Regions from separate parts of the Mesorhizobium sp. P171375 genome, predicted to be linked through region 1. Evidence: predicted binding sites of a transcription regulator. Region 1 holds the regulator's gene; the other holds the start of a gene.
What was found. Region 1 encodes LexA, which represses DNA repair genes until DNA is damaged. Its sites were predicted from a motif close to TGTTCNNNNTGTGTTCNG; they were not measured.

Region 1 (15,371 bases):
CACGGTGGTTGCCGGGCCGCTGTTCAACTTCCTTTTGACCATCGCCGTCTTCACCGTGATGTTTTCCCTCTATGGCCGCCCGGTGCTGGAGCCGATGGTGGCTCAAGTCACCGCCGGTAGCCCGGCGGAAAAGGCCGGTATTTTGCCCGGCGACCAATTCGTCGCCGTCAACGGCAGCAAGGTTGAGACCTTCGCCGACGTCCAGCGCCTTGTGCAGGGTCGCGCCGGCGACTCGCTCACCTTTACGATGCTGCGCGATGGCAAGGAGATCACCGTCACCGCGACGCCGGAGTTGATGGAACAGCAGGACGCGCTGGGCAACAAAACCAAGGTGGCCGTCATCGGCGTCGTCAACAACAAGGAACTCGGTCAGCCGAGAGTGATCACCTACAGTCCGATTGGCGCGCTCGGAGCGGCGGTAGAGCAGACGGGGCAGGCCATTCAGGGCACTGGCAACTTCCTGCAACGTTTCGTTGTCGGCCGCGAGGACAAATGCCAGCTGGGCGGTCCAATCAAGATCGCCAAGATGTCTGGGCAGGCAGCCAAACTCGGCTTCGAATGGCTGGTGCAACTTGTTGCATTACTGTCAGTCGGGATCGGAATTCTGAACCTTTTGCCGATTCCCCCCCTCGACGGCGGCCATCTCCTGTTCTACGCCCTCGAAGCCGTTTTCCGACGTCCGGTATCGGAGCGGATGATGGAAATGGGGTACCGGGCCGGCCTCTTTCTGGTGTTGGGATTTATGGGCTTCGTTTTCTGGAACGATCTGTTTGGGTGCTGAAATCATGAAGAAATTCGGCTTCGGCACCAGCAATGTTGAGACGCCGTTTACCATGCACGGGGGTATGCGTGACGCGAAAGCCACGCATCAGGGTTAAGTAATTACAAATTAACCAGAAGCCTTGCGTGTAGGGAAAATCCGGTTAATACGGTAGGGGAAATTACCGCACGTCCGGTTTTCTCGCCGTGGGGACTTCGAGAAAAGGTACAAAAGCCCGATGAAGGCAGCATCCAAGTTTTTGAGCGCCGCGTCCGCGGTGGCTATGTCCGCCGCTCTGGTTGTGCCAGGCGCGCTCGCCGTGCAGTTCGTTGCCACATCTGCGGCGCAAGCGGCCGTTGTTTCGAGAGTCGAGGTCAGCGGCAACCAGCGTGTCGATGCCGACACCATCCGCAATTACATCTCGATCAAGCCCGGCAAGGCGTTTTCCAGCGCCGATATCGACGATGCGGTCAAGGCGCTGTTCGGCACCGGGCTGTTCTCGGACGTCCAGATCAACCAGGTCGGCTCGGCGCTGGTCGTCAAGGTGTCTGAATATCAGGTGGTCAACCAGGTCCTGTTCCAGGGCAACAAGAAGCTCAAGGACAACGCGCTGGCAATTGCGGTGCAGTTGAAGCCGCGCAGCACCTTCTCGCAGGCAACGCTGGATTCCGACGTCGAGGCGGTAAAGGCCGCCTACAGGCGCATCGGCCGTGACGATGCCGCCGTGACGACGCAGATCATGGATCTCGGCGACAACCGCGTGAACGTGGTCTTCAACATCAACGAAGGTGGCCGCACCAAGATCGCTGCGGTCAATTTCGTTGGCAACAGCGCCTATTCGAGCCGCCGCCTGTCCGACGTCATCGCCACCAAGCGCTCAAGCATCCTGTCCTTTGTGCTGCGCGACGACGTCTATGACGAGGACAAGCTGCGCGCCGACCAGGAGACGCTGCGTCGCTTCTACTACAATCACGGCTATGCCGACTTCCAGGTGGTTTCAGCTGTCGGTGAGCTCGACGACACCACCAACCAGTACACCGTTACCATCACCGTGCAGGAAGGCGATCGCTACACGTTCGGCGATGTCAGCGTCGAGAGCACCATTCCGGAAGTCGATTCGAAGTCGCTGGAATCGGTGGTTCAGACCCACAAGGGCGACGTCTACAACGCCAAGGATGTCGAGGACACGATCATCGCGCTGACCGAGAAGGTCGCGGGTTCGGGCTATGCCTTCGCCCAGGTCACGCCGCGCGGCGATCGCAACTTCGAGAACCACACCATTTCGGTCGTCTATACGATCGACCAGGGCACCAAGGCCTATATCGAGCGCATCGAGATCCGCGGCAACGATCGCACGCGTGACTATGTCATTCGCCGCGAATTCGACGTCAGCGAAGGCGACGCCTTCAATCAGGTCCTCATCCAGCGCGCGAAGAAGCGGCTGGAAGCGCTGGATTATTTTGAAAAAGTCGACATTTCGACTGTTCCGGGCTCCGAACCTGATCAGGTCGTGCTGGTGGTCGACGTGGTCGAGAAGTCGACCGGCGAGTTCTCGGTCGGCGCCGGTTATTCGACCGGTGGTGAGACTGCAGGCCCGTCCGTCGAAGGTTCGATCGCGGAGCGCAACTTCCTCGGTCGCGGCCAGTACATCAAGGTCTCGGCCGGTGGCGGCAAGAACTCGCGCGACTACAGCCTGTCCTTCACCGAGCCCTATTTCCTCGGGCGGCGCATAGCAGCGGGCTTCGATATCTACCAGCAGACCCGGAATTTCAGCAAATACGACAGCGAGACGCTGGGCGCGACAGTTCGGTTCGGTTTGCCGATCACCGACAATATCTCGACCCAGCTGGCGTACAATATCGCCCAGGAGAAGTACAAGCTCGACGACGGTTGCGATGACACGCCTCACGATGGCGTTCCCGACGCCGACTGCGACATATCTCCTGCGATCGTCGAGGGAATTGACGAAAGCCCGTGGATCAAGTCATCGGTTAGCCTTGGGCTGGTCTACAACACCATCGACGACATGAAGAGCCCGCATGAAGGTATCTACGCCACCACGACGGTGGAAGTGGCTGGCCTTGGTGGTGATGCCAAGTTCGTCAAGGTTACCGGTCGTGGCACTGTCTACCAAACCTTGTCCGAACAGTTGGATCTGGTCGGCCTGATCTCGGGCGGCGCTGGCCATATTGCGGGCTATGGCGATAACGGCCTGCGTATCTTCGATCAGTTCCAGAGCAGCGACCGCATGATCCGCGGCTTCGAGTATGGTGGTATTGGCCCTGCGGACATTAATACAGATGACCACCTCGGCGGCACTACTTATTTCAATGCCTCGGCCGAGATGCAGTTCCCGGTACCGGTCATTCCGGAAAGCTTTGGTTTGCGCGGCGCTGTGTTTGCAGATGCCGCTACACTATATGGCAGCGCGATTGACACCCCTGGTGTCAGCCAAGTCTCAACTGACATGAAGCTGCGCGCCTCGGTTGGTGTCGGCTTGTTGTGGTCATCGCCTTTCGGCCCGATCCGTATTGACTACGCGATGCCCGTCAAGAAAGAGTCGACCGACGACGTGCAGGAATTCAACTTCGGCATGTCGAGCCGCTTCTAATGCGCGGGTAACGATGCTTCCGGGCCGTTGGGGTTCGGAAGAGAATTGATCCGACCTAGCTGGATATTGCTTCTGGAATGACCGATCCGGTGTTCTTCGCGCCATCACGCCGGTATACGGCCGGCGAAGTCGCGAATCTGACCGGCGCGGCGCTAGTCGATTCCGACCTTGCCCACATATCGATCGACGCCTTGGCGCCAGCCAGTGAAGGTGGCGAGGGCGCGCTCGTCTTCGTCGACGGCAAGCGCAATTTCGCGCTGATGCAGTCGCTGAAGGCGGCGGCAGTGCTGTGTCCCACCGAATTCGCCGCCAAGGCGCCGGCTGGCATTGCGGTTCTGGTCCATCCGCGACCGCAACAGGCTTTCGCCATGGTCGGCCGGCTGCTGTTCCCGATGGCGGCTACACCTGGGCCGATGACCAGTGAAACCGGGGTCTCCCCGCAGGCTCATGTCGATGCCTCCGCGCACATTGAGGCCGGTGCCATCATCGAAGCCGGAGCGGTGATCGGCCCACGCGCTTCCATCGGCAGCGGAACGGTCATTGCGCCCCACGCAGTTATCGGCCCCTCCTGCCAGATCGGCCGCGATGGCTATATCGGTCCAAGCGTGAGCGTCCAGTATGCGCTGATCGGCAACCGCGTCATCATCCACGGTGGCGCCCGCATCGGCCAGGACGGGTTTGGCTTCGTCGGCGGCGCCAAAGGGCCCGAGCGTGTGCCGCAGATCGGCCGCGTCATCATCCAGGACGATGTTGAAATCGGCTCGAACACGACAGTCGATCGCGGCGCCATGTCAGATACAATCATCGGCCAGGGCACCAAGATCGACAATCTGGTGCAGATCGCCCATAACGTTCGCATCGGCCGCAATTGCATTATAGCCGGGCTTTCGGGTATCTCCGGCTCCGTCGTGGTCGGCGATGGTGTCACCATGGGCGGCGGCGTTGGCCTTGCCGATCATTTGACCATAGGATCGGGGGCCAAGCTTGCGGCGAGAAGCGGGTTCATGAGCAACGTGCCGGCGGGCGAGATCTGGGGAGGCTATCCGGCGCAGCCGATGGCGGAAGCCATGCGCGAGATCGCCATGCTGCGCAAGCTCGCCAGAACGCGCAAGCAGGGCGAGGGGGGAAGTAGCTGAGATGGTGCCGGCGACGCTCGAAGCGGTCGATATATTGGGGTTGATGAAGCTTTTGCCGCATCGCTATCCCTTCCTGATGATCGACCGCATTGTCGAGATCGATGGCAACGACTCGGCCATCGGTATCAAGAACGTGACCATCAATGAGCCGCATTTCCAGGGCCATTTCCCGGACCAGCCGGTGATGCCGGGCGTGCTGATCGTCGAGGCCATGGCACAGACGGCCGGCGCGATCTGCATTCGCAGCCTCAACACGGAAAAGCCGTCACTGGTCTATTTCCTGACCATCGACAACGCGAAATTCCGCAAACCGGTCGTTCCGGGCGACCAGCTGAAGATCCATGTCAAGAAAATCAAGATGCGCGGCAACCTGCTCAAATTCGCCTGCGAGGCCATGGTGGAAGGCGCAAAGGCCGCCGAAGCCGAGATCTCGGCAATGATGGTTACCGGCTGACGGTTCGAAATGCTTATGAAAATACAGACTTCAATCCATCCCTCGGCCGTTATCGAGGCCGGTGCCCAAATCGGCGAAGGCGCCTCCATCGGGCCTTTCTGCTATGTCGGCGCTGACGCCGTGATCGGTGACCGGGTCGAACTGGTCAGCCATGTCTCGGTGCTGGGTGCGACCACCATCGGCGCCGGGACCAAGGTCTATCCGATGGCGACACTGGGCGGGCCGCCACAAAACACCAAGCACAAGGGTGGCCGCACCACATTGGTTATCGGCCAGAACTGCACGGTCCGCGAAGGCGGTTCCATGCATCTCGGCACCGATTCCAGCCGTGGCGAGACGACCGTCGGCGACAATGGCAATTTCCTTGCCTATGCCCACATTGCCCATGACTGCGTCGTCGGCAACAACGCTACCTTCGCCAATGGGGCCACGCTGGGCGGCCATTGCGAGGTCGGCAACAATGTCTATATCGGCGGCCTGACGGCCGTTCATCAGTTTGTCCGTATCGGCGACAACGCCTTTCTCGGCGGCTGCTCGGCGATTGTCGGCGATGTCATCCCCTACGCCATTGCCGTCGGCAACCGCGCCAGCCTGCGCGGCCTCAACATCATCGGCCTGAAGCGCTCAGGCCTGTCGCGCGCCGAAATCCAGGTGCTGCGCAAGACTTACAAGACGATCTTCGACCGCTCCCGCACCGTCGGCGAAAACATTGAATTCGCCAAGGCCGAGTTCGCCTCGTCGCCGACAGCCATGAAAATCATCGATTTTATCACCAGTCGCGGCAAGCGGCACTATGCCGTCCCGTCGCTTAAAGGTGGCGCCGGCGACGATGCCGATGACGAAGACTGAGGCGAGCTCGACGGGCCTCGATCTCGCGCCGGACGCCAGGGTCGGCATCATTGCCGGCGGCGGCAGCCTGCCGGTCGAAGTTGCCGCCGGCCTGGCAGAGGCCGGACATCTACCCGTCATCATCCTGGTCGAGGGTCAGGCCGACCGTCAGTCCGAGCTTACCGTCTATGAGCATGAAAGCCTCACCCTGGAAGACATCGGCTCGCTGGTCGCGTTGCTGAGGCGGCGGCGGATCACCCACCTTGTGCTTGCCGGCGAGATCAGGCGCAGGCCGCGGCTGGTCGACATGCGGCCGAGCCTTGGGCTGCTGGCGCTGATACCCTCGGTCGCCATGGCGCTTGCGCGCGGCGATGACGGCCTGTTGAAGATATTGACCCGCGGCCTGGAATCCCGCGGCGTCAAAGTTGTCGGCGCGCATGAGGTCGTGCCCCGGCTTGTCGCGGCCGAAGGGCCGCTGACCAAGGCAGTGCCGCGAAAGTCTGACTGGCGCGATATCGAAGCGGCGCATGCGGCGGCAAAGGCGATCGGCGCGCTCGACATTGGTCAGGCGGCCATCGCCATCGGTGGTCGCACTATTGCCCTGGAAGGCGTCGAGGGTACTCACGGACTGCTCGAGCGGACGCAGCAGCTGCGCGGCCATGGCAGGCTCGCAGGCAAGACGCGCGGCGTTCTGGTAAAATGCGCCAAACCCGGCCAGGAACTGCGCGCCGATCTGCCGTCCATCGGCCCGCAGACGGTCGAGGCAGCACACGCCGCTGGGCTTGCCGGCATTGCCGTCGAGGCCGGCCGTTCGCTGATCCTCGAAGGTCCCGTCGTTCTCGCGCGCGCCAATGCGCTTGGGCTGTTCGTGTACGGCCTGCCGGCCGTGGAGCCTGGCCATGGCAGCTGAGAAGCCGCTGAAGATCGCCATCGTCGCAGGCGAAGAGTCCGGTGACTTGTTGGGCGCCGACATCGTCCAGTCGCTGAAACGCATGACCGGGCGCGATATCAGGCTGGTCGGCATTGGCGGGCGGCATCTGCAGGCGCTCGGGCTGGTGCCGTTGTTCGACGGGACCGAGATCGCGCTGATGGGGCTCAGCGCCATTCTACGCGACCTGCCGCGCCTGATGCGGCGCATCGGCCAGACGGCAAGTGCGGTCGCTGCTGAGAAACCTGACTGTCTGATCACCATCGACAGCCCTGACTTTTCTTTGCGAGTGGCCAAAAAGGTCCGCGCTGCCGATCCTTCCATCCCGATCGTCCATTATGTCTGCCCGAGTGTCTGGGCATGGCGGCCGGGCAGGGCGATGGTGATGAAGCCCTATGTTGACCACATACTGTGCATCCTGCCTTTCGAGGTGAAGGAACTGAGCCGTCTCGGCGGCCCGCCCGGCACCTATGTCGGACACCGCCTCACGCATGATCCGGGTGTGCTTAGCGCGGCAAGGGCGCAAGGCCAGCCGCGCGATCTGTCGGCGGACCGCGTCAAGACATTGCTTGTGCTGCCCGGATCGCGGCGCGGCGAGGTAAGCCGGCTTATCGATCCGTTCGGCCAGACAATCTCGGCGCTGCGCGCGCGCGGACACCGCCTGCGCCTGCTGTTGCCCACGGTACCGCATGTCGCCGACCTGGTCAAAACATCGGTCGCACGCTGGGATGAAAAGCCTGAGATCATCCTCGATGCCGAGCGCAAATGGCAGGCCTTCGGCAAGGCCGATGCGGCGCTGATTGCTTCGGGAACGGTATCGCTCGAACTGGCGCTGTCCGGTGTGCCGATGATCTCATGCTACCGGCTCGATCCGGTGATGCGCATGGTCCAGGGGCTGGTCACGGTGTGGAGCGCCGCCTTGCCCAATCTGATCGCCGACCAGGCGATCGTGCCGGAGCACTACAACCAATATGTGCGACCGCGCTATCTGGCGCGGCAGCTCGAGGCTCTGTTTTCAGACACTGCCTACCGCACCTGGCAAAAGGACGGCTTTGCCGAGGTTGCACGGCGGATGGCGACCGACAAGCCCTCCGGCGATATCGCGGCGGATGTCGTTCTTCGCCACATCAAGCTTCGTCACTCCAACTAAAAAGCGCCCTTGCGGGCGCTTTTTGCAGTGTCATGGCGAAGCCGCATGCGGCTTCGATTACCGCTTTGCGATCGGCACGTAGTCGCGTTCCGGGGCGCCGGTATAGAGCTGGCGCGGGCGGCCGATCTTCTGGTGCGGATCCTCGATCATTTCCTTCCACTGCGCGATCCAGCCGACGGTGCGGGCGACCGCGAACAGCACGGTGAACATGGTGGTGGGGAAGCCCAGCGCCTTCAGCGTGATGCCGGAATAGAAGTCGACGTTCGGATAGAGCTTCTTCTCGATGAAGTAGGAATCGGTCAGCGCGATCTTTTCCAGCTCCATGGCGATGTCGAGCAGCGGATCGTCCTTGATGCCGAGCTCGCCCAGCACTTCATGCGCCGTCTTCTGCATGATTTTCGCGCGAGGATCGTAGTTCTTGTAGACGCGGTGGCCAAAGCCCATCAGCCGGAACGGATCGTTCTTGTCCTTGGCGCGGGCGATGAATTCCGGGATGTGGTCGACATGGCCGATCTCGCCCAGCATGTTGAGGGCGGCCTCGTTGGCGCCGCCATGCGCAGGGCCCCACAGGCAGGCGATGCCGGCGGCGATGCAGGCGAACGGATTGGCACCAGACGAGCCGGCAAGACGCACCGTCGAGGTCGAGGCGTTCTGCTCGTGGTCGGCATGCAGGATGAAGATACGCTCCATGGCGCGCGCCAGCACCGGGTTGATCTTGTATTCCTCGCACGGCACGGCAAAGCACATGTGCAGGAAGTTGGCGGCGAAGTTCAGCTCGTTCTTCGGGTAAATGAAAGGCTGGCCGATATGGTATTTGTAGGCCATGGCCGCGATCGTCGGCATCTTGGCGATCAGCCGCATCGAGGCGACCATGCGCTGATACGGGTCCGAAATGTCGGTGGAGTCGTGATAGAAGGCTGACAGCGCGCCGACCACGCCGCACATCACAGCCATTGGGTGCGCGTCGCGGCGGAAGCCGGTGAAGAAGCGCGACATCTGCTCATGCACCATGGTGTGGCGCGTCACCCGGTAGTCGAAATCGTCCTTCTGCGCCTTGGTCGGCAGTTCACCGTAGAGCAGCAGGTAGCAGACTTCGAGGAAGTCGCCGTGCTCAGCCAGCTGGTCGATCGGATAGCCACGATGCAGCAGGATGCCGGCATCGCCATCGATGAAGGTGATCGCCGACTCGCAGCTCGCCGTCGAGGTAAAGCCGGGGTCGTAGGTAAAGGCGCCGGTGGTGTTGTAGAGCGCACCGATGTCGATGACGTCAGGCCCGACCGAGCCGCTTCGCACCTTGAATTCGTGCGTCTTGCCGGCCAGTTCGAGCGTGGCAGTCGACGGGTGCGTCGTCTTGCTGCCGGTTTCCAGTTTTGTCGCAGCTTCGCTCATTCTCAAACTCCTTCATGTTCCTCATGCCGGCAAGGCAATTCCTGCTAACGACACGTCGAAATCACCGGAATGCGCGAACTCGCCACCGCATTTTGGGAGGTGCGTGCCAGATTGGGCCAGGGCCTAATGTTGCACTGCGAAACGCGCCTTTCAATGCCAATCTTCTTGGGCCAGTTCGCTCCTAATCGATTTGATCCGCAATCCGCGCCAGGCTTTCGTCGCGGCCGAGCACGGCAAGCACGTCGAAAACGCCGGGCGAGGTGCTGCGGCCGGTAAGGGCTGCCCTCAGTGGCTGCGCCACGGCGCCGAGCTTGTGGCCGCCAGCCGTCGCGAACTCGCGCACCGCGGCTTCCGCCGCAGCGGCCGTCCATTCGCCCGAAACTGTCTGCAATGCCGCGTGTGCGCCACGCAGGATCGCCGGCGCGTCGGCGTTAAGCAGTGCGGCCGCCTTCTCGTCGATCGGCAGCGGCCGCTCGAGGAACAGGAAGCCGGCGCCGTCGGCCAGCTCGACCAGTGTCTTGGCGCGCTCCTTCAGGCCAGGCAGGGCGGCCAGCAGCTGCGCCTTCCTGGTGTCGTCGAGGCGGTCGGCGAGCGCCGGGCCGCCTTCGAGATAGGGAAGAGTGGCGACGAAGATGTCGAGCAGCGCGTTGTCATCCATCTTGCGCATGTGCACGCCGTTCAGCGCGTCGAGCTTGGCGAAGTCGAAGCGCGCCGCACCCTTGTTGACGTCGCCGATGTCGAACCATGAGATCATGTCCTTGATCGACATCACCTCGTCGTCGCCATGGCTCCAGCCGAGGCGGGCGAGATAATTGAGCAGCGCCTCGGGCAGATAACCCATGGCGCGGTAGGCCTCGACGCCGAGCGCGCCATGCCGCTTCGACAGCTTGGCGCCGTCGGCGCCATGGATCAGCGGGATGTGCGACATGGACGGCACCTCCCAGCCCATGGCGTTGTAGATCACCGTCTGGCGCGCGGCGTTGGTCAGATGGTCGTCGCCACGAATGATGTGGGTGACGCCCATGTCGTGGTCGTCGACGACGACGGCATGCATGTAGGTCGGGACACCATCCGAGCGCAGGATAATGAAATCGTCGAGATCCTTGTTGGGGAAGCGCACCTCGCCCTGCACGCGGTCATGCACCACGGTCTCGCCCTCGGTCGGCGCCTTGATGCGGATGGCGCCTTTGACTCCGGCGGGCGCCTCGGAGGGGTCGCGGTCGCGCCACGCACCATTATAGCGCGGCGGCAGGCTCTTGGCGCGCGCCGCCTCGCGCATCGCCTCTAGCTCAGCCGGTGTTTCGTAGGCGTAATAGGCCTTGCCCAGGCGCACCAACTTCTCGGCCACCTCGCGGTGGCGCGGCGCACGCTCGAACTGCGAGACGGCCCCGCCATCCCAGGACAGGCCGAGCCAGGTAAGCCCATCGAGAATGGCCTGGGTTGCCGCTTCCGTGGAACGCTCGCGATCGGTGTCCTCGATGCGCAGAAGCATCGTGCCGTCAGTGTGCTTGGCATACAGCCAGTTGAACAGCGCCGTGCGCGCGCCACCGATATGCAGGTAGCCGGTGGGCGAGGGGGCAAAACGGGTGACCACCCTGTTGGACATGGCAATTTTGTTGGACATTGCAATTCTCGGGCAAGGCTAGAAAACGGGGGGCGTGATCGCGCGGACTTTCGCGCTTTGCGCGTTCATGTAGCATAGGGGGTCTGGGGCGCAAGGGGCAGACCCGATGGCTGGACGTGGCCGGGGCGAGGATCAAGGCGAGGGCGCTGCGACAAGCGTCAACGAACGCTCCTTGTTTGCCGATAGTCCCAACGCCGAGCCGATGCCCGTCGCGCTGCCCGAGACGCGACCTGGCCTCCGGCCTTTGTCTCCGAATGACACTGCGTCGGTGCCGGTCGCTGTGCCCGGATCCGCCATCCGTTTGCGTAGGCTGCTGCGCCGTTCGACATGGCCAGCAATCCGTCGCAGCCTTGCCGTGGCCGCCGGCACCGAACTCGACCGCGGCGTCGCCTTCCTGCTTGTGCCGGTTTTCCTGGCGGCCGGCGTCATCATTTATTTCTCGCTGGCCAGCGAGCCGGGCTTTGCCCAACCAATCGCGATTGTGCTGCTCATGGCCTGTTGCGCAGCCGTCGCGCGGTCCTGGCCGAAGACGCATCTGCTCTGCGTGGCCGCGATGCTGTGCGCGCTCGGCGTCGTCGCCGCCAAGGTCGAGACCTGGCGCGCCGGAACGCAAATGCTGGGCTCCGAGATCCAGACACGGCTGACCGGACGCGTCGTCAGCCTTGAGGAGATGGAAAACGGCCGCGTCAGGCTGACGCTCGACATTATTTCCACCGCTCACCCCAAGCTGCGCTACGCGCCGGAGCGGGTCAGGCTCTCGGCGCGTGGGATTCCGGCCGATATGACCGCCGGCTCCCTCATCGCCGGCTATGCCAGGCTGTTGCCGCCGACGGGTCCGGTGCGACCGGAGAGCTATGATTTCTCCTTCGACAGCTATTTCGCCGGTATCGGCGGCAGCGGCTTCTTTCTCGGCAATCCGAAAACCATTGCTTCGCAGGGCCCGCCGCCGCTGACCGCACGGCTCTCTTCGGCAATCGAGAATGCGCGCGAAAACATTGCCGACCATATCAGGGGCAAAATCGGCGGCGCCGAAGGCGAGATTGCCGCGGCGCTCATAGTCGGCGTGCGCGCCGGCATTCCGGACGAGGTCAACGAGGCTATGCGGCGCACTGGCATCTACCACATCATCTCCATTTCCGGCCTGCACATGGCGCTGGTCGCCGGCACCATCATGGCATTGTTGCGCGGCGCCTTCGCGCTGTTTCCCGATTTCTCCTCGCGCCGGCCTGTCAAGAAATATGCCGCCGCAGCGGCACTTGTTTCCATCGCCGCCTATCTCGTCATTTCAGGCATCGTGGTTGCCGCCGAGCGCAGCTTCATCATGCTGGCGGTCATGCTTGTCGCGGTGCTGTTTGATCGCGCAGCGCTGACCATGCGCAATCTGGCGATCTCGGCCATCGCCGTCATCCTTGTGTCGCCGCATGAGGTTGTCGGCCCGAGTTTCCAGATGTCGTTTGCGGCCACCGCCGCCCTTGTCGGCGCCTATGCCGGCTGGGCCGACTACCGTGCCGACAAGGTGAGAACGCCGCCCGCAAGGCGCTCGTTCGTCGGCTTTCTGTCGCGAAGATTCCTGCTGGCCATGGGCGGCCTCGCCATGACCTCGATCATTGCCGGAAGTGCCACCGCGCTATTCGCCATCTGGCATTTCCAGCGCGTGTCGCCGCTCAGCCTGCTCGCAAATCTGGCCGTGATGCCGATTGTGTCGTTGATCGTCATGCCCTTCGCCGTGCTCAGCGCGCTGGCGATGCCGTTCGGCGCCGATGGACCGTTCCTTTATGTGATGGGCAAGGGCCTGGCGGCGATGATCGCCATCTCCGCCTGGATTTCTCAGCGCTCGCCGGTCGATGCCGTCGGCCTGATCTCTATCCGCTCGGTGCTGCTGGTGGCGGTCGCCCTCGTCATCGCCACCATGGCCACCACGTGGCTGAGGCTGGCGGCCGTGCCTTTCGCGCTGGCCGGCCTGTTGACTGTGCCACAGGTGCGCACGCCCTATGTGCTTATCTCGGAAGATGCGCATCTGGTGGCATTGCCGATCGGCGGCGGCGAACTCGCGCTCAACCGGGAACGCTGGAACGAATTCACCACCGATAATTGGAAACGGGCATTGAGAGCCGAAACCATTATCCCGCCTGAGATTTTCGAGGCAACGGACACGCGGTTCGATCTAGACCCGCTCGACCTGCCGCCAGGCTCGCCCTTCTATTGCACAGGCAATCTCTGCATTGCCCGGCATCCGGCCGGAGCCATCATCGCGCTGGCAAAAGACCGCAACACAGCGCGGCCAGCCTGCGCTTTCGCGAGCCTGATCGTCATCGACGACGCCACCGCCTACAATCCGTGCCGCGACCCGCTGGTGCTGGTCGTGACCAAGAAGCAACTTGCCCGCGATGGCAGTGCCGCCGTCTTCTTCGACCCACAATCGGCCGCGACAGCGCCAATGATCCGTTTCGCCGTCGACAAGCCCTATCGTCCCTGGCACGAGCAACGCCGCTTCTCACGCGAAGCACGCGGTCTGCCGCCTTACAAGCATCGCGAAAAGTAAGCCGGCTCAGTAGCGCCGGATCAGGCCGACCAGCTTGCCCTGCACCTTGACCCGGTCCGGCCCGAAGATGCGGGTTTCGTAGGCCGGGTTGGCGGCTTCCAGCGCGATCGAGGCGCCCTTGCGGCGGAAGCGCTTCAACGTCGCTTCCTCTTCATCGACCAGCGCCACCACGATCTCACCGGGGCTGGCCGTATCGGCATTGCGGATGATCACCGTATCGCCGTCGAAAATGCCGGCCTCGATCATCGAGTCACCCTTGACCTCGAGCGCGTAGTGTTCGCCGCCCATGATCATGTCGGGCGGCACCGAGATCGAATGCGTCTGGTGCTGGATGGCGTCGATCGGCACACCGGCGGCGATGCGGCCCATCACCGGGATCGACACCGCGGAAACGGCGTCGTCATTGCCGGCCGACATCGAACGAGACGAGGAGGCCGGCTTGATCTGGCGGCCGAGACCGCCTTGGCCCTGACCGCCTTGGCCGAGGCTGCCCTGGATGATGCTTGGCGAAAACCTCTTCGCCGCATTGAGGCCGGGTGCGATCGAGTCGGGCAGCCGCAGCACCTCGAGCGCGCGCGCCCGGTTCGGCAGCCGGCGAATGAAACCGCGCTCCTCCAGCGCCGTGATCAGGCGGTGAATGCCGGACTTGGACGCAAGGTCGAGCGCCTCCTTCATCTCGTCGAAAGACGGCGGGATTCCGCTCTCCTTCAGGCGTTCATGGATGAACATCAGAAGTTCATGTTGTTTGCGCGTCAGCATCGCGGCCCCCACGGGTTCTGAAACCAGAATCAGAAAAAACAAACCCAGAACAAACACTATCTGTTCCAGTTGTGTTCCGCAACCTTTTAAAGTTTAATGAATGTGTTGACGTTTTGTTCAGCGTAACATCAGGACGCTGCAGGCGGCACCCGCGGCGGCGGCCGGAGCGAAGGGCTCGCGCACGATCAAGCCGTTGGCGTCGGCCAGCATTCTCAGCATCGAGGAATCCTGGATGCCGAACGGCGTCGCCACCCTTGCGCCGGTTTCTTCGCTCACCACGGCGCGCACATAGTCTTGCCTCAGATCATTGGCCGGCATCGCGGCGCCAAGCTGCGCGGGGCGGATGTCCTGCCGGTGCGTGCGGCCGCCGAGCTGCGCCAAAAGCGGCTTCAAAAACAGCTGCGAGCAGACCAGGCTCGCCACCGGATTGCCGGGCAGGCCGATGCACCTGATGTCGCCGAGACGCCCGAACATCAGCGGCTTGCCCGGGCGCATGGCGAGCTTCCAGAAATCGAGCTTCATGCCTTCGCTGGTCAGTACATCGTGCACGAGGTCGTGGTCGCCGACCGAGGCGCCGCCGAGCGTGACGATGACGTCGGCTTTTGCCGCGACAGCCTTGCGCACCAGCGCCGCTATGTCGGCTTTGCGATCTGCCGCAATGCCGAGATCAAGCGCTTTGGCGCCGACAGACTGCGCGGCGGCCGCAACGCCGTAAGCGTTGGAAGAGATGATCTGATCCGGACCGGGGTCACGCCCCGGCGGCAGCAATTCGTCGCCGGTGGCAATGATCGCGACCAGAGGCCGGCGCACGACGTTGAGCATCGGATGATTGGCCGACGCCGCAAGCGACAATGCGGCCGGATCAAGCACGCGACCTTTTTGCAGGAGCAGGTCGCCTTGAGAGAAATCCAGTCCACGGCGGCGGATGTTACGGTCTTTCGCGGTCGGCTCGGTGACCTCGATATGGCCATTGCCAAGGTCGCGGACATTCTCCTGGATGACGATCGTGTCGGCACCTTCGGGCAGCGGGGCGCCGGTGAAAATGCGGACAGCCTCCGCCCTGCCGACCGAGCCGTCAAAGCCGCGTCCGGCCGGCGCCATGCCGATCACCGAAAGCCGCGCCGGGGCGGATGCCACATCCTGCGCCCGCGCGGCATAGCCGTCCATGGCGGACGCGTTGAAAGGCGGCT
Region 2 (15,371 bases), 3.8 Mb from region 1:
CCCTTGGCTGTCATCGCCGGCCAGGGCCGTATTGCTCGACGCGCCCGGGTCGGCGGCCTCGCCGGACGGATCTTCAGCCGGCACCAGCACCGTGTCGGTCTGTGCATGCGCGCCAGCCACCGGCATCAGCATCCACGCCAACACGCAGGCGCCAGCAAGAAGCGAACGTGTCATGACTGTCCCCTCCGTTCAGCCGCCACGAACCCGGCCTTTGACGGTCGGGTTAAGTCATACTGCTCAGGCCCAGGGGCGCTCGGCGGCGTTCTTCTTCTCGAACGAGGCGATGGCGCCGGCCTTTTCCATGGTCAGGCCGATATCGTCGAGGCCGTTCAGGAGGCAGTGGCGCTTGAAATCGTCGAGGTCGAACGTGACCACGCCGCCGTCCGGACCACGGATTTCCTTGGCTTCGAGGTCGACCGAGACCGTCGCATTGGAACCCCGCGAAGCGTCGTCCATCAGCTTCTCCAGATCCTCCGGACTGACGGTGATCGGCAAGATGCCGTTCTTGAAGCAGTTGTTGTAGAAAATGTCGGCGAACGAGGTCGAGATGACGCAGCGAATGCCGAAATCGAGCAGCGCCCACGGCGCGTGCTCACGGCTCGAACCGCAGCCGAAATTATCGCCGGCGACCAGGATCTGCGCCTTGCGGTAGGCCGGCTTGTTGAGCACGAAATCCGGGTTTTCCGAACCGTCATCCTTGTAGCGCATTTCGGCGAACAGCCCGCTGCCGAGCCCGGTGCGCTTGATCGTCTTGAGATAATCCTTGGGGATGATCATGTCGGTGTCGACATTGACGATCGGCATCGGAGCGGCGACGCCGGTGAGCTTGGTGAATTTGTCCATGGCTTTTGCCCGTATTTCGTTGCGGGAGATTGCTGAGGCACCGTTTACACAAAGCCGGAGGCAAATAAAAGGCAACTGTTTGTGCGTGCCCGGATCGAAGGATCGGCGCGGCACCATCTTCAAAACCGGCCGCTGCTGGTGCACCTTGCGCTCATGACCACACAATCGAAGATAATCTATGCCAGCGAGCCGGAGCTCGACGTCGCTGAGTTCCGTCGCGTGCTGGTCGAATCCACACTCGGCGAAACGCGTCCTGTCGACGACGAAGCCCGCCTGCAGGCGATGCTTTCCGGCGCGAACCTGGTGCTGACCGCGCGCCTCGACATCGAAGGCCGACCACTGATTGGCGTTATCAGGGCCATCACCGACTTTTCCTGGGTCTGCTACATCTCCGAACTTGCCGTGTCCCAATCGGCGCAAGGGCTTGGCATCGGCAAAGGCCTGATGGACGCCGCGCGGCGCGAGCTCGGCCCTTCCGTCGCCATCAGCCTGATCTCGATGCCCGATGCCGTCGGCTTCTACGAGCGCATCGGCATGAAGCGCATGGCCGATGCCTTCTGGTTCTCCCGCAAGCGCTGACCTGACGCCCAGGTGGGGGTAATCCATCGACTAGGGAATAAGATTCAGAAAAGCCAAGTCCACGACCGGCGGGCAGGGTCAGCGCCGCCGGTCGTGCCGTAGACGCATCGGCTGCCGCTTGGGGGGAGCCTCCGATCCGTTTTGGAAGGGTTGTTCCCGCGCACTCTCCAGAGTTGGGTGCCTGCGGCACCAGCCCCCCTTTTGGCGTCGACCTGCCGTTTTGGTGAGCAGGAAACCACAGATCGGCCGCTGTCGAATGCGCTTGGAACTTCCCTCGACTTGGATACTGGCTATAGCGGCACGGGGATCGAGGTTCTTGGGCAATGCGGAACGGTGTTTGGGGCGGGGCGGAACAATGCATTCTGCCGCCCAGTAGCCGCCGCCCTTGACCCGCGCCTCATCGGGTCCACATCCCCGGCATGGAAAATCGCCGATCTCTGATAGGCACCGCCGGCTGGGGAATTCCGTCCCGATACAAGGATGACTTTCCGCAATCCGGTTCGCATCTCGAGCGCTACGCAAAGCGCTTTCCGGTCGTCGAGATCGACACCTCGTTCTACAAGCCGCACCGGCGTAAGACTTATGAGCGCTGGGCAAGCTCGGTGCGCGAGCACTTCCGCTTCGCCGTCAAGACGCCGAAAACCATGACCCATGAGCATCGCCTCGCCGATTGCGAGGCGCTGGCAGAGGACTTTCTCGAGCAGGTCGAAGGTCTCGGCGCGAAGCTGAGCGTGCTTCTGGTGCAGCTACCGCCGAGCCTGCCCTTCGAACCAGAGGTAGCAGGCGGTTTCTTCGCCATGCTTGGCAAACGTACCAAAGCAAGGCTGGCTTGCGAGCCGCGCCATCCCAGCTGGTTCGGCGCCGAGGCGGATGCGCTTCTGGCCGGCGGCCGGATTGCCCGCGTTGCCGCCGATCCGGCCCCGGTCCCTGAGGCGGCGTTGCCGGGGGGCTGGTCCGGCCTCGCCTATTTCCGCTGGCACGGCGCGCCAAGGATCTACTATTCGGATTACGACGCCGAAGCGCTCGACCGGTTTGGCCGTCAGGTGAAAGCGGCGGCAGATGCCGGGGCCGAGGTCTGGGGGGTTTTCGACAACACGGCGAATGGGCATGCGCTGGGCAACGCGATGGTGGTCGATGCGATGATCGCCTAGACGCTTTTTCCTTCCCCCCTTGTGGGAGAAGGTGTCGCCGAAGGCGACGGATGAGCAACCGTGTTTCAGATTGAAGCTGGGCTCCAGGGTTTGTTGTCTCGGACCATGGCGTTGAGGGTTGTGATGAGCTTTCGCATGACGGCGACGATGGCGACCTTTGCCAGCTTGCCGTTTTCACGCAGGCGCCGGCGGAAGGTGGCGAAGACGGGATTATGCACTCCGGCGCTGAGCGCAGCCATGTAGAGGACGTTGCGGACGGACTCTCGGCCGCCCCAGATGGATCGCTTGCCTTTGAGCTTGCCACTGTCGTGGTCATAGGGAGCAAGCCCGACCAAAGCGGCGATCTGCCGATTGGACAAGCGACCCAGTTCGGGTAGCAGCGCAATCAGAGTGGCACTTAAAACCGGGCCGACGCTGGGTGCGGAACGCAGCAGGCGGTCGCGATGTGCCAAGCTGCGGTCGCCCGCGATCGCCTGTGCGATCCGTTTGTCGAGCAGCAGGATATCGGCATGGAGCCGGGTCGCACGCCGCTTGGCCAGGCGCTGGAGAGCCGTATCGCGCACATGCTCAAGCTGGTTGTTGACGCGGCCGAGTTCGGCGTGGAGCTGGCGCCGTGCCGTGACCAGTTCGGTCACCAGCTCAAGGCGAGGGTCGAGATCGGTCGGGTGGACCGGCAGTGTCGCCAGGAAGCGAGCGATCAGACGTGCATCGATGCGATCATTCTTGGCGTTGATGCCGGCTGCCCGTGCGAACTGGCGCAGCCTGTGCGGGTTGATGCGACGCACCGGAAGGCCCTCCCGCCATAGCGCCTTGAGCGCGGCCCGTTCATAGCCGCCGCTCGCCTCGAGACCGATCGTGTCGATCGCGCTACCCGACAGCCGCTCGATCAAGGCCGCATGACCGGCTTCGTCATTGTCGAGCGTGAACAACTCCCCTGTTTCCAGAATGGCTATGTCCAGCCGATCCTTGGCTACATCGATGCCGACATGAAGCGCAATTTGTGTCATCTTCTGATCCCTTCCTTGCTGGTGCGGGGTCGAATCCCTTGCAACCGTTCGGGCTATGGAAGATGCGGCGGAGCTCCTTGCTCATCCACGGGCTTATACCAAGGGGTATACGGGCTTCCGTCGCAGCGGGTGATCCGGTCGTGATCCGGATCACCCGCCAGCCCAATCCTGCATGATTCTAGAGACACAAGGGGTGTTCCAGGGAACACCAACGTCTCACTCCGCTGGAACACCCCTCATCCGTCGCCTGCGGCGACACCTCTCCCACGAGGGGAGAAGGAAGAAGCGTCAGCCTCAAATCACATTCAATTCCCGAAACGCCCTGCCCTCGGCCACCCGTTGATACCCAAACGCCGAGCAATCCACCGTCCGGTAGCCGCCATGGACGATCAGTTCGGCCAGCGCCTTGCCGACCGCCGGCGCCTGCTGCAGGCCGTGGCCGGAAAATCCGTTGGCGAAAATGAAATTGCCGACTTCCGGGTGCGGTCCGATCACCGCGTTCTGGTCGAGCGTGTTGTAGTCGTAATGGCCGGCCCAGGCGCGTGTCGCCTTGATCGCTTCGAAGGCGGGGATGCGCGTCGCCAGCACCGGCCAGATCACCTCTTCGAACAGCGGCCAATCGACATCGAAATCCCTGGGGTCGGCCGGGCCGTCGCCCTCTTCCGGCTCGGCGCCGCCGGTGAGATAGACAGAGCCTTCCGGCCTGACATAGATGCCTGAAGAGTCGACCAGCAGTGGCATGTCGGTATATTTTTCGCGCGCCTCGAACACAAAGACGTTGCGCTTGCGCGGCTCGACGGGCAGCGTGAGCCCGGCAAGAGCGGCGACCTTGCCGGCGTTTGGACCGGTGGCGTTGACGACGATGCCGGCCTCGAGTTTTTCGCCATTGTCGAGCGTCACGCCGGTGACGCGGCCACCCTGCCGCTCGATACCGGTAACATCGGCGGCGATGAAATCGACCTTCTTGTCGCGCAACGCCTTGCGGAACAGCGTCAGCATGGCATGCGCGTCGAACCAGCCCTCGCCGGTGCGGCCGAAGGCGCCGGCGCTGATGCCCTCCGTCGACAGCCAGGAAAAGCGCTTTGCCAGCTGGTCGGCGTCCTCGAGCAGAATATCGGCGCCCTCGGCGATCTGCGCCTCGTGATTGGCCTTCAGGATCGGCAGCCCGGCCTCGCCGGCCAGGATCAGATAGCCGCCCTCGCGAAAGCCGATATCGGCATCAGTGCCGAAGGTCTCCTTCAGCCGCCGGAACAGTTTTAGCGTGAACTGCGACAGCCGGATGTTCTCCGGGATCGAGAATTGCTGGCGGATCGAGGCCATGGACAGCGTCGTCGCCGCATGGGCGAATTGCGGATCGCGCTCGATCAGCGCGATCGAGCCGGAAAAGCCTTCCTCGCGCAGATAGTAGGCGACAGAGGAGCCGACGATGGCCCCGCCGATGATGACGATGTCGTAGCGCACTCTTGTTCTCCAATCCGCTGGCCTTACGTGGCCGGCAAGGAAATCTCGAAGCGCGTGCCGCGCCCGGAGTCAACCAGCGCGATCGTGCCATCATGCGCTTTCAGGAGGGCCAGCACGATGCCGAGGCCCATGCCGGTGCCGCCGGATTCGCGCCGTGTGGTGAAGAACGGTTCGAAGATGCGTGCCCGGTTGCTCGGCGAAATGCCGCCGCCGTCGTCGCTGACCGCAATGGTCACCTTGCCCTCCGCGCCGGCTGCCGCCAACAAGACCTGCGTGGCGCCATGCCTGGCCGAATTGTCGATCAGATTGGCAAGGACGATCGCCGCATTCTCGGCCGAGATGCGCAGACCTATCGCGCCACCCGCCTCGACGTTGACCGCCAGCCTGCCATCCACCGGCAGCAGCGCCAGCGCTGCATCGAGCGATGTGCTTTCGCCGCTCGGCGCCAGGTTTTCGGCGCGCGCCAGGTCGAGCAGGCGGCGAACCAACAGGTTGAGCCGGCCGGCATCGGTGACGATGTTGCCGGAAAACCGCTTGCGCTCGGCGGCGTCCATCGCACCGCCGGAATCGCGCAACAGCTCGGCCGCGCCCTGGATCGCCGTCAGCGGCGATTTGAGCTCGTGCGAGACATGAGTGGCAAAGGTCTGGATGCTGTCGGAGCGCGCCTGCAGCTTTTCAGCCATGTCGAGGAAGGCGGCGGACAGTTCGGCCATTTCGCGCGTGCCGTGGTGGTCGAGCGGCCGGATCGCGTCGCGGTCGCCGGCGGCGATGCGCCTGGTGCGCTCCATCAGCGCATAGATCGGCCGGCTGACGGTGCGCAGGAAGACCAGCGCGATCAGCAGCGTGCCGCAAAGCATGGCGATGGCCGCCAGCGTCACCTTGCCGCGCTCGCCATAGAGGTGTTTGACGATGTTGTTCGGCGTCCGCGACAGATAGATCACGCCGGCGACCCGCCCGTCGACCGCAACCGGCATGGCGACGAAGACGCGGACTTTGGTGCTGCGGCTGACCGAATAGAGCGGCGGCGGTGGCTGATCAGGAATTCTTTGTCTCAACGCGCTGGCGTAGTGGCCGGATAATGCTGTCCGCACCTCCTCGACACCGCCGAGCGACAGGCCGACCTCATCGCGCCCGGCAATGACGACGCCCTTGGGATCGAGCAGCCGGAAGCCGGCCAGCGTGGTCTTTTGCGTCGTGTCGAGAATGCCCGACAGCCGCGCGCCGATCGCCGCGAAGGCCGGATCGGTGGTGGCCACGATGCCGGCGGGCCGTGTCGGCAGCAGATAATCGGAGGCGAGATCCAGGCTCGGCTCGATCGGCTGGTAAGGCGAATCGTCGCCGCGGCTGGCATCGTCGTTCTCAGCCTCAACCGGCCCGCCAAGCTTGTCCAGGGAAATGCCGGCGTCGCGGACATCCTGCGCATAGATGGCGGCGATGACGGCGCCCTGCGCGATCAACTCGCCCTCGGTCTGGCGGATCAGCTGGTTTTCATAGAGGCGAAAGAAGAACAGGCCGACCAGAGGCAGCGCCAGCACCATGATGAGGATGGCGAGAACCACCGTGGCCAGCCTTGGCCGCCATTTGGTGCCGATCCATTTGCGGTCGCTCAGGCGCCGCATCGGCCAAGCCGGAAGCCGACCCCATGCACGGTTTCGATGGCGTCGTGGCAGCCCGCCGCCGCCAGCTTGGCGCGGATGTTGCGGATATGGCTGTCGACGGTGCGGTCGGCGACATGGATGTTGGCGGCATAGGCGCTGGCCACCACCAGGTCGCGGCCCAGCACATGCGCCGGCCGTGCCAGAAACCCTTTCAGGATCGAGAATTCGATCGCCGTCAGCGCCAGCGCCTTGCCGTCGAAACTGGCGCCGTGGCTGGCCGGCGTCAGGCTGAGCTTGCCATGCGCGAAAGCCCTGTCGTCGGTCGGGTCAGGCGCCACTGGGCGGGCGCGACGCAAAATGACGTTGACGCGCGCCACAAGTTCGCGCGGGCTGAACGGCTTGGTGACATAGTCGTCGCCGCCCATTTCGAGCCCGAGGATGCGGTCGATCTCTTCGTCGCGCGCCGACAGGAACAGCACCGGCACATCGGAGCGTTGCCTGAGCCGCCGGCAGACCTCCAGCCCGTCCATCTCCGGCATGCCGATGTCGAGCACGACGAGGTCGGGCTCGCGGCGTTCGATGGCCTGCAAGGCGGCCGCGCCGTCAGACACACCTTGAGTCTTCATCCCTGCCTTTTCCAGCGCAAAGCAGATGATCTCGCGGATGTGCGGATCGTCGTCGGCGACCAGGATCTGATGCGGCATGGGTCTAGCGGTCCGGCGTGGATGGCATGGCAGGCGGTTGCTGTGCCGGAGGAAGCACGAGCGGGCCTCTCTTGTCGAGAATTTTGGCCAACCGCCAGCCGCGAAAGCTCCAGGCTCGCCACTGCTTCTGTTCGGCGATAGTGTCGTCGATCATCACCTGGTCGGCCAGATAGGTGATTTGGTTCCCGAATTTATGCATGTAGAAGCGATCCAGCGCCGGCATGGCAACAGCGCCGAACGAGCGCAGATACTGCGCATCGAGCGGGGTGCCGGAACCGGACATTTCAAGCGAGTGGTCGACATTGAAGTTGGCGATCGTTGCTGCAAAGTTGACGAAACAGCAGGCATAAAGCGTCGCCGATAACGTCAGAAGATTGGCCGAGAACAGCCATTCGTTGGATTTCCTGAGCGCGATGCGGGCGATGATCAGGGCCAGCCCTGCCGCCACCAGCCCCATCCAGACAAAAGCGGCGATGCGCCAGTAGGTCAGCGCATAGATGCCAATATAGAGGTCGAGCCGCAGGATCGACGAGATCACCAGCACGATGTTCTGCGCCACCCAGGCATAGACCAGCCGGCGGATCAGCGGATCGCCTGAGGTTTCGCTGCCCGGCCGCAGCGCCGCCAGCACGAAGCCGGCGGCCAGCAGCGCGGTGACGATCAGCGGATAGGCGCCGCGATGCGCATAGGCGGCGTAGCTCAAGCCGTCGGGCAGGGCGACCCCGCCCCAGAGATAGGCACCGTCGAGCCCGGTCTGCAGCGCAAACAAGGCGTTGAAGACGATCAAAGCGCGCAAGATGGCGCCCTTGCCGAAGACGATGTCCTCGACCACATGCCGCTCCGCTTTGGTTGCCGGCTGGGCGCCGGCAAGGTTCTGTCTCGGCCGTGGGATAAGGCGCGGGAAGCGCGGCAGGCGCGGCCGCAGCAGGGCCCAGACACAAGCGAGCACAAACAGCCAGAAGGCAATCCGCGCCAGCTGGATGAGATCGAGGAGCTTCATCAGGTCGATCAGCGACAGCCAGTAGTCGATGACAGGATTGGCGGCGCCGAACAGCGTCAGGAAAACGGCGCCCAGCGTCAGCGGCATGACCCAGACCGCGATGGACGCAAACCGGATCCGGCGGCGGCCAAAGCGACGCGCCGTCTTGCGCCAGCGGATGAAATCGCTGACGAACCGCAATGGCACCGCCAGGAGAAACAATGCGATCTGGCCGACAATGCGCGCAACGCTGCGCCGCAGCCGCCCGGCCAGCGACAGCGCAAACACCACCATGGCCACGAGCGCGACCGAGACCGACAGCGCGCTGACATTTTCGGCCAGCGGCAGCAGCGCGACGAACAGGGCGGCCGGCCTGAGCCAGGGAATGGGGGAATTGAGGGCAGCGGGATGCACGGCGACGACCGCGCCGGCCGTCACGATGGCGAACAAAAGAACGGTGATGCCGGCCGGCTGGCCATAAAAGAAAAAATCCGCCAGCGCGACGAGCAGGACGGCGATGCCGAAGCGGCTGCAAAAGCTGACGAATGATGTCATGCGAGGACTTTCCTGATGGGCTGGATCTGGCCGGCGGGCGGGCGGATAAAAGGGAGCAGGCTTGCCTCCGTGCGAGGGCGGGCCTCCGGCCGGGGCGGATCGACCAGCCACCAGCTTTCGCTGCGCAGCCGGCAGGGCAGGGACCAACGGTGGGTGCTTCGCTGTTGCATGCCGCTGTTGTCGCGGGCTCGCATGAAGACGGCAGGGCGGATACGAGGAGGATTTCCGCAATCGTGTGCAGTTTTCGTGCAGGGCGGAATGGGCGCTTCGAGCTTTGTTTTCAGGCGTTTGCGCTGCCCCTCATCTGCCTGCCGGCATCTTCTCCCCGTTGAACGCAGGGCTGTCCGGGGAAAGTTTTGAGTGAATCGAAATGCCGCATGTGCATGCCCCGTAAAACGGGGTTTGTCCGTCTTCTCTCTGGTTGTCGAGACTCAGAAAAGGAACGGGGCATGCGCTTTGCACCTAGCATCTTCGGGCAGCTTCTTGAAGCCATGGATCGCCGTCAATTCCAAGCCATTGTGGATCGTCACGACGGCGATGCCTACGACAAATCGTTCAGGAGTTGGGATCATCTGGTGGCGTTGATCTATGCCCAGTTCTGCGGCAGCGACAGCCTGCGTGGCCTGGAAGCCGGTTGGAACGCCAACAGCCAGCATCATTACCACCTGGGCAGCGGTCCGCTGATGCGTTCGACCTTGTCGGACGCCAACGCACGGCGCCCGGTCGCCATTTTTGCCGAGGCCTTCAGCCTGGTGGCGGGTCTGCTCGACCGGCAGACGCGGCAAGAGGGTAAAGAAATGCTGCGGCTGATCGACTCGACCCCCATTCCACTGGGCAAGCTGTGCGAGTGGGCCAAGTCGAACGGACGCATCCGCGGCATGAAAGTCCATGTCGTCTATGACCCGAAGGCCGACCATCCGCGCGTCCTCGACATCACCGACGCCAACGTCAACGACGCCCAGATCGGCCGCCGGATCACCATCGAGCCCGCGGCGACCTATGTGTTCGACAAGGGCTATTGCCACTATGGCTGGTGGACGGCGATCGCCGAGGCCGGGTCGGTCTTCGTAACGCGGCCCAAGACCAACATGGGGCTGGCGCAGCTGTGCAACCGCCCCGTGGCCGAGCCGCAGGGCGACGGCTTCCTGATCCTGGAAGACAGTGAGGTGAACCTGGTCAGCAAGGGCGCTTGCAAGCTGCCGATACGCCTGCGGCGCCTGCGCATCCAGCGCCAGGAAGGCGACACCATCATGCTTTTGACCAACGACATGGCGCGCTCCGCAGTCGAGATCGGGCAGCTCTACAAAGGCCGCTGGCAAATCGAGCTTCTGTTCCGCTGGATCAAGCAGCACCTCAAGATCGGCAAGTTCCTGGGCAACAACGGCAATGCAATCCGCCTGCAGCTCTTCGCGGCAATGATCGCCTATGCACTGCTGCGCATCGTCGCGCGCACCCGAGGTGTCGCCATTCCAATCCTGCGGTTCACAGAGCTGGTCGCCCAATACTTGTTCGGGCGGCGAAAAATAAACGCCATCGACAAGCCGCCGCCGGTCAATCCGAGCCGACCAAGAGACCGATCCTCCCTCAATCAGATGGCCTTCATATATGAATAACTTTCCCCGGACAGTCCTGCGTTGAACGGGGAGAAGGGGGCTGGCCGCAAGGGCTGCGCTCGTGTTGCAAGGCTGGCGATTGGCGAAATCGCCGATGACAGCGTCCCTCGCCCCGTTTACGGGGAGAGGATGCCGGCAGGCAGGTGAGGGGCAGCGCCAGCTTCGGCGATTGGCCGATTGCTCAGCACACTTGCCTCGGCCTATTGCAGGCGGCATAGATCGGCCATGACAAGCGAACCCTACCGCCCGCGCCGCTCTGTACTCTACGTTCCGGCCTCCAACGACAAGGCGCTGGCCAAGATCGCGACGCTTGCCTGCGATGCCGTGATCATCGACCTCGAAGACGCCGTCGCTCCCGCCGACAAGGTCGCGGCGCGCGAAAAGCTGGCCGGCATTTTCGCCAGCCGGCCGAAGCGGCGCTGCGAGATGATCGTGCGCGTCAACGCGTTGTCCAGCGAATGGGGCACCGATGACCTGCTGGCCGCGGCAAAATTCGAACCCGACGGCATCCTGTTGTCCAAGGTCGCAACGCCGCGCGACATCCTCGAAGTCGGCGATGTGCTCGACGACAATTTTGCCTCCGACAGTGTCAAACTCTGGGCAATGATCGAGACGCCCAAGGCCATGCTCAACATCGGCGCCATTGCTGAACTCGGCCGCGACCCGGCCTCGCGTCTCAATTGTTTCGTTGCCGGAACGAACGATCTGGTCAAGGAGACCGGCATTCTGGCGACAGCGGACCGGCGCTACCTCGTGCCCTGGCTGATGCAGATGGTGCTGGCCGCGCGCGCCGGCGGCATCGACATGCTCGACGGCGTCTCCAACGATTTTCGCGATCCTGATGCTTTTGCGCGCGAATGCACGGAGGCCGCCGCCATGGGCTTCGACGGCAAGACGCTGATCCATCCGGCCCAGATCGACGCCGCCAACCGCGCCTTTGCATCCGCGCCCGAAGCGCTGGCCGAGGCGCGCGCGGTGAAAGATGCTTTCGCCTTGCCGGAAAACACGGGCAAGGGCGTGATTGCGCTGAACGGCAGGATGGTCGAGCGGCTGCATCTGGCACAGGCCGAAAAACTGCTGGCGAAGGCCGCCGCCATCGGCGCATGATTGCCTAAGCCGGCTTTGAAAAGATCACGCCTCGACAAGACACTCACGACAGGACCTGACCCATGAGACTTTACCGCTTTTTATCTGCCCCCGACGATTCCACCTTTTGCCACAAGGTGACCGCGGCGCTGAACAGGGGCTGGCACCTGTACGGCTCACCGACCTACGCCTACGACAAGAAGACCAAATCGATGCGCTGCGGCCAGTCGGTGGTGAAGGATATCGACGGCCAGGAATACGGGCCGGATACCAAGCTGAGCGATTGGTAGGCTTTGCAAGCACCGACGCAGGCTGTGTCGAGATTCAGGTCAGGCCGAGCCGAGAATGGCTGATACCGAGAACCGGAGCGGAGCGTACTTTTGGTACGTGAGCACCGGAAGCGCAGGAAGCTGCCGTTCGCAGGCCGGCCTCACCTGAATATCGGCACAGCCTTACTCAGCCGCCTCTTCGATCTTTTCCATATCATCGTCCGACAGGCCGAAATGGTGGCCGATCTCGTGGATCAGCACGTGGGTGACGATGTCGCCCAGCGTCTCTTCGTTCTCGGCCCAGTAGTCGAGGATGGCGCGGCGGTACAGCGTGATGCGGTTGGGGCCTTCGCCGGTCTGCGGGTTCCAGCGCTCGGCGATGCCGCGGCCCTCGAACAGGCCGAGCAGGTCGAACGGCGTCTCCAGCGACAGATCGTCCATGATCTCGTCGGTCGGGAACTCGGCGATCACGATGACGATCTCGCCGGTCAGCTTGCGAAAATCGTCCGGCAGATGCGCGTACGCCTCCAGCGCCAGAAACTCCATCTCCTCGATCGAAGGCGAGAGTTCGTCGTGCCAGGTGCGGGTCTTGTAGATGCGGGCCATGCTGTGTCCTTTGATCCCGGCATATAGGCTTTCGCACCGGACTCGGCAATGAAGCGGCAATTCCATGACGTCAATGGTCATAGAGGAATAAATTCCTTCTGACTCCGCTTGACTCTTGGGGCACCCTCTGGAATCTATAGGAACATAACAGGAACAATTGTGAAAGAAACTGACCGTCATGGCGACATCAGCCGTGGCGCGGGAGACTGTTTTTGCCCTGCGCCGCCAGATCGCGAAGATCGAGGGAACGCTGCCCGAGCGCCTGCAAGCGCCCGCCGGCGAGCGACCTCGTGCGCATGCTGAAGGCAATGTCGGCGGTGCGCCCGAATCTAATGCCGATGTCACCATCATCCGGCGCGGCCTTGCCGTGGCTTCGCCGGATGCCTTCCTGCCCACCGGCGTCGAGCGCCTCGATGCCGCGCTGAACGGCGGCCTGCCGAAAGCCGCGCTTAGCGAAATCCATGGCCTCGAGACCCGCAATGCCGGGGCTGTCGCCGGCTTTGTGCTGTCGCTGGTCAGCCTGATCCTCAAGGGACAGAACCTGCCCGTGCTGTGGATCGGCACGTCAGAGATTTTTCGCGAGGCCGGCTTTCCCTATGCCAGGGGATTGCAGGGCATGTTCGGCATCGCGCCGGAGCAATTGCTGTTTTCCGAGGCGGCGAAACTCACCGATGCGCTGTGGGTGGCCGAGGAAGCCGCGAAGATGACCGCGCTGGCCGCAATCATCCTCGAAATCCGCGGCAGCCCGCAGCGGCTCGACCTCACCGCAACGCGCCGGCTGCACGCCCGCGCGCAAAGCGCCGGCCGGCCGGTGTTTCTGCTGCGCCAGGCCGGCGAGGCCGAGCCAACGGCGGCACCCGTACGCCTTATCGTGTCGGCCGCAGCGGCTGCAAGCCGCCGGACCATCGCCGGGCCGCTCGCCGGCTCAATCGGCCGCCCCGCCTTCACCGTCAGCATCGGCAAGAGCCGTAGCGCTCTGCCCGGACAATTCACACTGGAGTGGAACCCCGATGAACACAGTTTCGAAGAAAGACGGGAAGAACGGCCAGAGAATTCTGTCGCTGTGGTTTCCGCATCTCGGGGCAGAGCGGATCCTGCGCCAGCGCCTGGGACGGTCGTGGCGTTCCCGGCCGTCGGATCATTTGCCTCTGGTGATCAGCCATCGCGACCGCAGCGCCCAGCGCATATCGGCCCTCGACGAGCGGGCTGAGGCGCTGCATCTGAAGCGCGGCATGGGCATTGCCGACGCGCGCGCCATGCATCCCTCGATCGACATCGTCGAGGCCGATCCGGAAGCCGACCGCCGGCTGCTCGAAGGTCTCGCCGACTGGTGCGACCGCTACACGCCGCTGGTGGCGCTGGACGGCGCCGATGGCCTTTATCTCGACGTCACCGGCTGCACGCATTTGTTCGGCGGCGAGCGCGCCATGCTGGATGACATTCTTGCACGCTTTTTCCAGCAGGGTTTCGAGGTCCGCGCCGGGCTTGCCGCGACGCCGGGCGCGGCCTGGGCGGCGGCGCGCTTCTGCGGCGACCGCATCGTTCCCTCCGGCGAGGAGGAAGCGCTGCTGGCCCCTTTGCCGCTGGCCGCACTGCGCATCGAAGCCGATATCCGCGCCAGCCTGGAAAGTGTCGGCCTGCGCACCGCGGGCGCGGTCATGGCCGCACCGCGCGCGCCGCTTGCCCGCCGCTTCGGCGCCAGCTTGCTCTTGCGCCTCGACCAGGCGCTCGGCCGCCTCGACGAGGCGGTATCGCCGCGCCTGCCGGTGGCGCCGCTTTCGGTCGAGCGCCACCTCGCCGAGCCGGTCGTGTTGACCGCCGAGATCGAGCGGCTGGTGGAAATGCTGGCTGTGACGCTGAAGGTCGACTTGGAGCGCCGCGGCGAGGGCGCCCGGACGCTGGCGTTGCTGTTGTTTCGCGTCGACGGCGCCGTCAGCCGCATCGCCGTCGGTACATCACGCCCGTTGCGCGAACCGAAGCTGATCCAGCGCCTGTTCCACGAGCGGCTTACCGCGCTCGAACAGGACATCGATGCCGGCTACGGCTTCGACCTGGTGCGGCTTTCCGTGCTGGTGGCTGCCGCCTTCGACATGCAGCAGGCCGATTTGACCGGCGAGACCGAGGACGACGGCGCCGACATCGCGCTGTTTGCCGACCGCATCCGCGCCCGGCTCGGCGACAGCGCGGTGCTGAAAGCGGTCGCCGTCGAGAGCCATTTGCCGGAGCGCGCCGTCGCCACCATCCCCTTCTCCGAGGCGCCGCAACGGACCACGCCGCCGAAAAGGCCGGACCGGAAAGACGCGCCGCCGGCAACCATCTTCCCGCCTGAGCGGCCGATCCGGCTGTTCCGTTCGCCCGAGCCGATCGAGGTGCCGGCCACCGAAATGCCCGAGGGGCCGCCGATGAATTTCCGCTGGCGCCGCGCGCTCTACCGGGTCGCCCGCGCCGAAGGGCCAGAGCGCATCGCGCCGGAATGGTGGCAGAAGAGTGAGGAGGACGCGCCGACGCGCGACTATTTCCGCATCGAGGACAGCGACGGCCGCCGCTACTGGCTCTACCGCCAGGGGCTCTACGGCGCCGGGCAGCCTTCGCCGCGCTGGTTCATGCATGGTATCTTCGCATGAACGCGCTGACCGTCATTCCCTATGCCGAATTCGGCATCCAGTCGAATTTCTCCTTCCTGCGCGGCGCCTCCAAGCCGGAGGAACTGGTGGTGGCGGCCAAATTCCTCGGCTTCTCCTCGATCGGGCTGGCAGATCGCAACACCGTCGCCGGCGTCGTGCGCGCCTGGCAGCAGGCCAAGGTCGAGAAGCTCGCCTACCACCCCGGTTGCCGGCTGGTGTTCGGCGACGGCACGCCGGACATTCTCGCCTATCCGCAGAACCGCAAGGGCTGGGGCCATCTCTGCCGCATGCTGACG

Region 2: the regulator LexA is predicted to act here: its motif matches at 12,590-12,607, upstream of ACYHH6_RS03860 (ImuA family protein).

Annotation. Positions count from the first base shown of each region.
Region 1 is NZ_JBYNWF010000001.1:4,567,214-4,582,584, forward strand. Features, by position in the region: gene rseP (RIP metalloprotease RseP) at 1-781, shown strand, start outside; gene bamA (outer membrane protein assembly factor BamA) at 999-3,371, shown strand; gene lpxD (UDP-3-O-(3-hydroxymyristoyl)glucosamine N-acyltransferase) at 3,449-4,507, shown strand; gene fabZ (3-hydroxyacyl-ACP dehydratase FabZ) at 4,509-4,961, shown strand; gene lpxA (acyl-ACP--UDP-N-acetylglucosamine O-acyltransferase) at 4,977-5,810, shown strand; gene ACYHH6_RS22105 (LpxI family protein) at 5,797-6,699, shown strand; gene lpxB (lipid-A-disaccharide synthase) at 6,689-7,867, shown strand; gene gltA (citrate synthase) at 7,925-9,256, opposite strand; gene gltX (glutamate--tRNA ligase) at 9,438-10,862, opposite strand; gene ACYHH6_RS22125 (ComEC/Rec2 family competence protein) at 10,987-13,422, shown strand; gene lexA (transcriptional repressor LexA) at 13,429-14,181, opposite strand; gene ACYHH6_RS22135 (molybdopterin molybdotransferase MoeA) at 14,299-15,371, opposite strand, start outside.
Region 2 is NZ_JBYNWF010000001.1:762,404-777,774, forward strand. Features, by position in the region: gene ACYHH6_RS03795 (Ivy family c-type lysozyme inhibitor) at 1-174, opposite strand, end outside; gene leuD (3-isopropylmalate dehydratase small subunit) at 238-843, opposite strand; gene ACYHH6_RS03805 (GNAT family N-acetyltransferase) at 997-1,422, shown strand; gene ACYHH6_RS03810 (DUF72 domain-containing protein) at 1,842-2,573, shown strand; gene ACYHH6_RS03815 (IS110 family RNA-guided transposase) at 2,639-3,580, opposite strand; gene ACYHH6_RS03820 (NAD(P)/FAD-dependent oxidoreductase) at 3,875-5,041, opposite strand; gene ACYHH6_RS03825 (ATP-binding protein) at 5,065-6,660, opposite strand; gene ACYHH6_RS03830 (response regulator) at 6,648-7,343, opposite strand; gene ACYHH6_RS03835 (DUF4153 domain-containing protein) at 7,348-8,877, opposite strand; gene ACYHH6_RS03840 (IS4 family transposase) at 9,327-10,490, shown strand; gene ACYHH6_RS03845 (HpcH/HpaI aldolase/citrate lyase family protein) at 10,716-11,597, shown strand; gene ACYHH6_RS03850 (DUF1737 domain-containing protein) at 11,660-11,866, shown strand; gene ACYHH6_RS03855 (metallopeptidase family protein) at 12,029-12,451, opposite strand; gene ACYHH6_RS03860 (ImuA family protein) at 12,630-13,661, shown strand; gene ACYHH6_RS03865 (DUF6504 family protein) at 13,603-15,075, shown strand; gene ACYHH6_RS03870 (error-prone DNA polymerase) at 15,072-15,371, shown strand, end outside.